3 regions of the Thalassotalea sp. PS06 genome follow, and region 3 is predicted to be linked to each of the others. Evidence: predicted binding sites of a transcription regulator. Region 3 holds the regulator's gene; each other region holds the start of a gene.
The links. The regulator MetJ, encoded in region 3, represses methionine synthesis genes. The targets are predictions, from matches to a motif close to TAGACGTCTAGACGTCTA.

Region 1 (3,291 bases), 800 kb from region 3:
GGTGATATCGAACAAGTACGGTTAGTTGGCCCTAACACACCGGCTACAAATCGAGGTTTATCTGGTTGCTCGGCAGTCACCTCATCGGCAACTTTTCTCGCTATTTGCGCAGCAACTAAATTGATTTCCCGGCTAATCGATTGCATTTCATAATCGGCCATGGCAATCGTCGTGGCATTAAAGGTGTTGGTTTCAATAATATCAGCACCAGCCAACAAGTACTCGCGGTGGATATCCGCGATGATTTTAGGTTGCGTTAATACCAGAAGATCATTATTCCCCTTTAAGTCACACGGCCAGTCTTTGAATCGCTCACCACGAAAATCCTGCTCATTCAGCTTATGATCTTGGATCATGGTGCCCATAGCGCCATCTAATACCAGAATGCGTTCATTAAGTTGTTGTTGAAATGTTGTATTTGCGTCGGACATTACTGCTGACTTCCTGCATTAGCTTCGGGACTATCCTGTTCAAGGATATAAGGGGTAATTTGATAAACGTAATAATTTAACCAGTTACTGAACAACAGACTACCATGACTGCGCCAATTATTCGCTGGCTCTTGTTCAGGGTTATCTTCCGGAAAATAATCTACCGGTATCGACGGCGATAACTTAGCGTCGATATCTCGATAGTATTCGTCTTTCAACGTGGTGGCATCGTATTCAGGGTGGCCGGTAACAAATACCAGTTTTTTATCCTTGCTTGCTACCAGATAAGCGCCAGCATCCGGTGAATCGGCAAGAATGGTTAATTCATCGATACTCGCATATACCTCAGGCTTGACCTCACCAAATCGAGAATGCGGAACCTGAAAAGAATGATCAAAGCCTCGGGTTAATTCTTCATTATGTTTTCTTGTCAAGTGTTGATAAACCCCGGATAGTTTTTCTTTTCGCAACTCACGGTTGATGCCATAAAAGTGATAAAGGGCAGCATGAGCCGCCCAACAGGAAAACATGGTGGAGGTTACATTGGTGCGTGCCCAATCAAACATTTCAGAAATTTTATCCCAGTAAAGAACCTGCTCGTAATCAATTTGACCAAGCGGCGCTCCGGTAATAATTAAACCGTCATAATGCTTATGTTTGATGTCATCAAAAAGACGATAGAACTGATCGAGATGGGCTTTCGGCGTATTTTTCGACTCATTCAAATGCAGACGCACCAATTCAATATTTATCTGCAGCGGCGTGTTGGAGAGCATCCGCAGTATCTGAATTTCTGCTTCAATTTTATTCGGCATTAAATTCAAAATTGCCACCTGCATTGGACGAATATCCTGAGTATTTGCGCGATTTTGAGACATCACGAAGATATTCTCATTACCGAGAACTTCCAGGGCCGGTAACTGATCAGGAATTTTAATGGGCATGGGAATCTCCAGAGGCAAGCGAAGCGTCCATACTACTGAATCAATAAAGACATTTCAACATCTAAACGTATAGACGTCTAAAACATAATTTTTATTCGTTTTGTAAACAAATGTAAAAAAATATGTAAAACTGGAATCCTGTATTGAGTAATCACCCCCAGAAAAAACAACAATAGTAAGGCAACATCATGAAGTACATCTCTATATTCTTTTGTTTCCTGTTAAGCATATCTAGCGCATCGGCTCTGGAATTGTCGGACTTTACCCGACATATGCAAAATGAACAGGCAAAAATCTCTCCCGATGGTAAACATATAGCAATTCGGACATTACACGAAGGAAAGTACATTCTCGCTTTTGTTCGTACCGATGATAAAAAGCTGACATTTACCTTTAAAATGTCAGGTAAACAGCAAGTAGGGAATTATCGCTGGGTCAATAACGAACGCGTAGTTATCGATGTATTGTCGACTTACGGTGCACTTGGACAAACTTATGACACTGGTCGCTTGTTCGCCATCAACTATGATGGAAGTCGACCTAAGGCTATTTTTGGTACAAGTCAAGGTGTCAGTGAAGGTAAAATTACTCGTAAGAAAAAGGTTGGCAACGGTTGGGCCAGCGTTCTTTCTCTTTATGAGAAAAATGACAAAGAAATTATTATCAGCATTCAACCGTGGAAGCGACGTCACCTCGAACCAAGTCCAGCAGAAGTAATAAAGTTAAATGTATATAACGGTCATCAGAAGAAAATCATGCGTTCGCCTGGCCGCGGTAACAACATTTTACTCGACCATAATGATGAGGTTCGCTTTGCAACTGGTATCGAAGGGTATGGAGAAACCCGACTTTATTACCGTGAACCTAAAGGCGAATGGCAGGATTTTGACACAGGCATAAAAGCCGATGAAACCATCGTACAGGGTTTCAGTGCTGATAATAAAAACGTGTATTTCATCGCCTACAAAGATGGCGACACCGGAACACTTTATTCATTTAATCTGGAAACGAAAAAAGCTAGCAAAATATATAACAATGAGTTTGTTGTTCCAACTTATGTTTTAACCAATTATAAGAATGTTCCCTATGGGATTCGCATCGACGAAGACTATTCTAACTATCTAATATTCAATAAAAAGGTTGAACACGCAAAGCTGCATCAGGATCTATACAAGGCGTTTAAAGGTGACTCTGTAGATATTGCAAGCTCCACAAAGGATGGAGAAAATCTCATTGTCTTCGTACGTGGCGATCGTAATCCTGGAGCTTATTATCTATACAATACCGATAAAAATCAGGCTCGATTTCTATTTAATCGAGCCGACTGGTTGAAAAAAGAGGACCTTGCGGTTGTTGAACCGTTCAAGTTTAAAACCCGTGATGGCATAACATTAAACGGCTATCTGACTCTTCCGAACGGTAAGGAAGTGAAAGATTTACCATTAGTGGTAATGCCGCATGGTGGACCTCGCGCGCGAGATTACTGGAGCTATGATTTTAGAAGTCAGTACTTAGCAGCGAAAGGTTACGCGGTGTTAAAGGTTAACTTCAGAGGCTCTAATGGGTTCGGTGATAAGATCATGCACATGGGTGATAAGCATTGGGGTACCAAAGTTCAATACGACATTATTGATGCCACCAAATGGGCAATCAAGTCTGGTATCGCTGACGCCGATCGAGTTTGTATTTCTGGTGGCAGTTTTGGTGCTTATTCGGCTTTACAAAGCAGCGCAATAGAGCCGGACATGTTCAAATGTACAATTGGCTCATCAGGCGTTTATGATTTGAAAATGATGCATAGTAAAGGCGATATACCTGGTGGCCTCTATGGTCCAACGTACCTGAATGAAGCCGTGGGACAGAGCCCAGAAGTCCTCAAAAATCAATCACCGGTCAACTTAGTGTCGCAGTTAAAG
Region 2 (3,291 bases), 500 kb from region 3:
CCGGGCCAATGCCACAGGTTGTTGTCTTGTAAATCGATGTACTTGTCTCAAAACACCCCTAATTAAATAGCGTTAACGCCCAAAAAACCTGAGGAAAAGCTGAGGATTAGCCTATTTATTTATATGTAATACAATGACAATCAATGAGTTACGAAAATACTTTTGAAAATTATGAGAAACCAATGAAATTGCCTCAAATTCCTCTCTCTCGCATCTCAATGCAACCCGAAGAAATAATTACGACAGACAGTTTTTCATCTATCAAATCGCCTTAAGTTATGTCTAAGTTATTTCGATAGGTGCTTATAATTTGTCCCGTCGTTAAGGCGACAAACCACAAACGTTCACGCTATAATCCCGGCATCGCGTCGAATAAGGAAACAAAATGACTCAAGATGAAATGAAAAAAGCAGCTGCCGAGGCTGCTCTCGCTTATGTAACACCAGGCAGTATTGTTGGCGTCGGGACGGGGTCTACGGTCAATTTCTTTATCGATGCACTGGCGACCATGAAAAATGACATTGAGGGCGCCGTATCTAGCTCAGAAGCATCGACCGAAAAACTAAAAGCCCATGGCATTGACGTATTCGATTTAAACCACGTTGATGTTCTTGACGTGTATATCGATGGCGCTGATGAGATCACCGAACACATGCATATGATCAAAGGCGGTGGTGCGGCGTTAACCCGTGAAAAAATCGTTGCCGCGGTTGCGAAAAAATTCGTTTGTATTGCTGATGCCAGCAAACAGGTTGGGGTCTTAGGAAATTTCCCACTTCCCGTCGAAGTGATTCCAATGGCACGCAGTTATGTTGCCCGCGAACTGGTGAAACTTGGCGGCGATCCTGTTTACCGTGAAGGTGTGGTTACTGACAACGGTAACGTCATTCTTGATGTTCATAATATGGAAATTCTTAACCCGGTAGAGCTTGAAGCAAAAATCAATGCCATTGTCGGTGTGGTTACCAATGGGCTTTTCGCCGACCGCGGCGCTGATGTCTTGATTCTTGGTACCGAGCAAGGCGCCAAAGTATTTGCATAACGTGATTGCATAAAACAGTTTTTCAGCAATTAACAAGCCTTGTTCAGACAACATAGAGAGAAAGCGTAAAAAACACTTTTGAGTTTTCACTCTATATGGTAGTTTAGCTGTCTAGCCATCCAAACAGTATTATTAACAGAGTTAGTACCCATGACCCGACAATCGCTGCACAAAGATAAAATTCGTATTTTATTGCTTGAAGGCGTGCACCCAAGTGCCGTAGAAACGTTAAAAGACAACGGTTATAGCAACATTGAATATCTGAAAAGCTCATTGCCAGACGAAGAGCTGAAAGAAAAGATCGCCAATGTGCACTTTGTAGGTATTCGTTCACGGACGCAATTGTCGGACGACGTATTAAGCCATGCGAAAAAACTGGCGGCGATCGGCTGCTTCTGTATTGGTACTAACCAGGTGGATTTAGCGGCCGCGCAAATTCGTGGTATTCCGGTATTCAACGCGCCATTTTCCAACACCCGTTCTGTTGCTGAGCTGGTCATTGGCGAATTGTTATTACTATTTCGTGGCGTTCCGGAAAAAAGCGCTCTTGCCCACCGTGGCGAATGGTTAAAATCGGCAGCGGGTTCTGTTGAAGCCCGCGGCAAAACCTTAGGTATCATTGGTTACGGTCATATCGGTACACAACTAGGTATTCTCGCTGAGCACTTAGGTATGCGAGTAAAGTTTTACGATATCGAAACTAAATTACCGTTAGGAAATGCCAGCCCGTGCCGCAGCCTGAAAGAACTGCTTAATTGTGCCGATGTGGTTTCATTACATGTACCAGAAACCGTCGACACTCAGGATATGATCAGCACTGAGCAATTTGCACAGATGAAAGATGGCGTTATTTTCATTAATGCTTCTCGCGGTACTGTGGTGGATATCGATGCCCTGGCAGCAGCGGTGAAAAGCAAAAAGGTGGGAGGCGCTGCTATCGACGTATTCCCGGTTGAGCCAAAATCGAACGACGATGAGTTCATCTCACCGCTTCGTGAATTCGATAACGTTATCCTGACGCCTCATATTGGTGGCAGTACTCAGGAAGCTCAGGAAAACATCGGCATTGAAGTTGCCAGCAAAATCATTAAATACTCAGACAATGGTTCTACGGTTTCTGCAGTTAACTTCCCGGAAGTATCGCTACCAGCAAACGTCGATCGTTCCCGTTTATTCCATATCCACCATAACCGCCCGGGTGTGTTAACTCAGATCAACCAGGCGTTTGCAGACCGCGGCATTAACATCGCTTCACAGTACCTGCAAACCGACGACAAAATCGGTTATGTGGTTATCGACCTGGATTCCAAAGACAGTGACACCGCCTTGAAAGAATTAAAGGCAATTGAAGGCACCATCCGCGCCCGATTAATTCACTAGTTTTAAGAAATGCTACAAAAAGGACCTGCAGGTCCTTTTTTTGTTTTCAGGGACAGCCAAAATTGCTCTTCGGACAAGCCAACAAACAAAGCTATGATTTCCAGTCATAGCTGGAAATGACGGTTCTTCCCGCTGGGGGAGAAACTGGCCTTCGGGAACAAATCTGCTCTGCGGCGCAGCTCGAACTACAAAGCTATAATTTCCAGTCGTAGCTGGAAATGACGAACAGCTCAGTTGACTCCCCTTCCAATTCATAGCAAGCTGAATCATCCATTACGAAGTATTAAACCCATTACGTGTAATTGAATCCATGACGTGTTTTTGAATCCATATGGAAGATGTATCAGCCCCCACAATCGATGCGGATATCAGCCTGACACCACCACCTAGTGCCAGATTAATTTTCCAACCGCTAAATGCCGCGAGTAAGGATGACAGAAGCTTTTACCATAACCTGTATCTGTGCCTGGACACTTGTCGCCATATCGGTGGTGTAAAGTCGCCTGAAAAAATCAGCAAGCTATTTAAGTACATTTGCAGAAACCATAGTCACGGTAAGTTACTGCAATTTAAGATCATCGAAAAAGATTCTAGTCATGCTATCGGTGTTTGTGCGCTTATCTGGGCGAAACAATGTAAAGCCGTTGAAGCAGGAATTCATTTGCACGCCAAATACCACAGAGCAGGTTATGGCCAGGAGATTCTCAATCACCTGATTACACACGCATTTTCAACGTTGCAGGTCGACGAAATTCTGTGCCGATATGAAGCAGATAATACCGCGTCAAAAAAACTTGTGGAGAACCTGCCTTTTCATCGAATTCAGGTTTCAGAAACCGACTGGATCATCGTACCTCGATGCCAGTCAA
Region 3 (3,291 bases):
TGTCTGATCTTCGCAAGCAAGCACTCGATTACCACGCATTTCCGCAACCTGGGAAAATTTCAATGACGGTCACTAAGCCGTCAGAAACCATTGAAGATTTAGCTCTAGCCTATAGCCCTGGCGTTGCGGAACCAGTTCGGGAGATAGCTGAAGACAGTGAAGCGGTATTTAAATATACCAATAAGGGGAATACAGTTGCGGTGATCTCTAATGGTACTGCTATCCTTGGGCTTGGTAATCTTGGCGCTATGGCTTCCAAGCCAGTGATGGAAGGTAAGTCGTTGCTATTTAAACGATTTGCCAATATCGATAGCTTTGATATTGAAGTGAATAACGAAGATCCGAAAGCCTTTATCGAAACCGTTGCTAATATTGCCGATAGTTTTGGCGGTATTAATCTTGAAGATATTAAAGCGCCTGAGTGTTTTGAAATTGAAAAAGCTTTAATTGAACGATGCAAGGTTCCGGTTTTCCATGATGATCAACACGGTACAGCCATTGTAACTGCAGCAGGAATGCTTAACGCCCTGGAGATTCAGGGTAAAGATTTAGCGCATGCGAAAATTGTTTGCCTGGGTGCTGGTGCTGCTGCGATTGCCTGTATGCAATTGCTTATCACTTGTGGTGCCCAGCGCGAAAATATTTACATGCTGGACCGTAAAGGCGTGATTCACACCCGCCGAGATGATTTAAATGAATACAAGCAAATGTTCGCCAACAATACTGACAAACGTACCTTGCAGGATGTGTTATTTGAAGCGGACGTTTTTGTTGGTGTTTCGGGCCCGAATTTACTATCGGCAGATGATTTGAAACTTATGGCAAAAAATCCAATTGTGTTTGCTTGCTCTAACCCTGACCCGGAAATTACCCCGGAACTTGCCTTGCAAACCCGGGATGATGTTATCGTTGCAACGGGTCGTTCTGATTACCCGAATCAGGTAAATAACGTATTGTGCTTCCCGTTTATTTTCCGCGGGGCGCTTGATGTTCGTGCTAAAGAAATCAATAACGCGATGAAAGTTGCTGCCGTGCATGCGATTCGTCAGATTGCTAAACAGCCAGTGCCGACAGAGGTATTGCAGGCTTGTGGCGAGAAAGCGTTAACCTTTGGTAAAGACTACATCATTCCAAAACCTATGGACCCTAGATTGTTAACGGAAGTAGCAACGGCAGTAGCACAAGCTGCAATTGACTCAGGGGTTGCACAAGGTCAGTTAGCTAAAAATACGCGTATTCGTGCTGCGTAAATTTTTATAGAAGCCTTCAGGTAAGCTTTTAGAAAAACTTTCAGAGTAATTAAAAAAGGCCCGCTATGTTACATAGCGGGCCTTTTTTATTATCGCTTATCAGGCAATTAATCTTTTGATTCGGTATCCGTATCTTCAGAAATACCTTTTTCGTTGTCCTTTGACAAATCTTCATCACTTGGCAGCGGCTGACCAGTAAAGGCATGTAAAAATGCTTCGCATAACAATTCGCTATTGGTGGCGTGACGTAAATTGTTTACCTGACGACGGGTGCGCTCATCGGTTAAAACCTTTAATACATTTAATGGGATAGAGACAGTGATTTTCTTTACCTGCTCACTTTTTTTCCCATGTTCCGCATATGGGTTGATGTATTCGCCGTTCCATTTCGCCATGTTGTTTCCTCAGAACCTATTTTTGCTAGGTGAAATTGTACTAGGTATGACTTTTGAGTCAACCAATAACATCTATATGCAAAGATGTATAGACGTCTAAAAGTTCTTGACCCAATAAAATAATGCGTATAGATTTATAGACGTCTAAACATCTAAATATCTCAGAGGCGAGAATGAGTCAGGATAAAGCTGCAACCATAGCCGTACGTGCCGGCATAAATACCGACCAACACCATAGTGCTGTTGTGCCTCCTATTCATCTCTCTTCCACCTACCGTCTTGAAGGATATAACCAAAAAGGCGATTACGATTATTCCCGTTCCGGAAACCCAACCCGCTCATCCCTTGGTAAAGCTATTGCCGATCTTGAAGGTGGTAGCACTGGTATCGTCACCAGTACGGGCATGGCAGCAATCCATCTGATTTGTCAGTTATTGTCTAAAGACGATCTACTGGTGATCCCTCATGACTGTTATGGCGGAAGTTATCGCCTGTTCACTCACTTGCAAAAACGTGGTTTATTTAAACTTGCGGTTGTTGATCAAACCAACCTGGATGACGTTGCTGAGGTGATGAAGCAAAAGCCTCGCCTTACCTTAATTGAAACACCAAGTAATCCGCTGCTGCGTATCGTTGATATAACGAAGATTTGTGAACTTGCAAAACAAGCCGGCTCTTTAACAGCGGTAGACAACACCTTCTTAACGCCATTGCTGCAAAAACCACTGGCTTTGGGTGCGGATATTGTTGTTCATTCAACAACAAAATTTGTTAATGGCCATAGCGACGTTGTCGCCGGTGCCGTTGTCACCAAAGACACCGAGTTGGGAGAAGAACTTGCCTGGTGGGCAAACTGTATTGGTATTACCGGTAGTCCGTTTGATAGTTTCCTAACCCTGCGTGGTTTAAAAACGCTTCCGGTACGACTCAAGCAACATCAAGCCAACGCACAAGCAATCGTTGAGCAATTAGCTAATCATCCGGCAATTGATGCTATTTACTATCCGGGTCTTGGCGATCATCCTGGCCATCAATTAGCGGCGAAACAACAATCAGGTTTTGGCAGTATGCTGAGTCTCGAGCTTAAAGGCGGTGTCGATGCAGTTCGCTGTTTGTTTGATAACCTAGAGTTATTTACGCTTGCACAATCATTGGGCGGCGTAGAGAGCCTGATTTCACACCCATCAACCATGACCCATGCTGGCATGGACCTAGAGGCGCAATTAACTGCCGGCATTAAGCCTGGATTAGTTCGTCTTTCCGTTGGTATTGAAGATGCCGACGATTTAATTTCCGATTTAACCTCTGCCCTGGACAAGTGTCTGGCATTCAAGGAGTAGTGTAATCATGTCAGAACAAACTTTGGTTGACAGCAATGTCTCGTCAATCAGTAAGGCAGGCTTACTATCTGAGCAACTGCTAACGAATAACCTTGAAGAGCGTACCGTCCATAAATTCGGTGGTTCCAGCCTGGGTACTGTGCAGTCTATTGAATCGGTATTGGCAATTATCGAGCAAAGAATTTCTGATCAGGATTTAGTGGTTGTTTCAGCGAACGGTAAAACCACCGACAAGCTCGTTGAAATTATTGATCTTGTAAACCTGTGTCAGGAAACAGAGGATGAGGCTTTTACGCACTTATTGTT

Region 1: the regulator MetJ is predicted to act here: its motif matches at 1,438-1,455, upstream of metA (homoserine O-succinyltransferase).
Region 2: the regulator MetJ is predicted to act here: its motif matches at 1,147-1,164, upstream of serA (phosphoglycerate dehydrogenase).

What each region holds. Positions count from the first base shown of each region.
Region 1 is NZ_CP041638.1:1,026,446-1,029,736, reverse strand. Features, by position in the region: gene metH (methionine synthase) at 1-431, opposite strand, end outside; gene metA (homoserine O-succinyltransferase) at 431-1,375, opposite strand; gene FNC98_RS04480 (alpha/beta hydrolase family protein) at 1,564-3,291, shown strand, end outside.
Region 2 is NZ_CP041638.1:724,878-728,168, reverse strand. Features, by position in the region: gene rpiA (ribose-5-phosphate isomerase RpiA) at 386-1,042, shown strand; gene serA (phosphoglycerate dehydrogenase) at 1,193-2,422, shown strand; gene FNC98_RS03140 (GNAT family N-acetyltransferase) at 2,754-3,291, shown strand, end outside.
Region 3 is NZ_CP041638.1:222,193-225,483, forward strand. Features, by position in the region: gene FNC98_RS01005 (malic enzyme-like NAD(P)-binding protein) at 1-1,250, shown strand, start outside; gene metJ (met regulon transcriptional regulator MetJ) at 1,358-1,645, opposite strand; gene metB (cystathionine gamma-synthase) at 1,819-2,985, shown strand; gene metL (bifunctional aspartate kinase/homoserine dehydrogenase II) at 2,993-3,291, shown strand, end outside.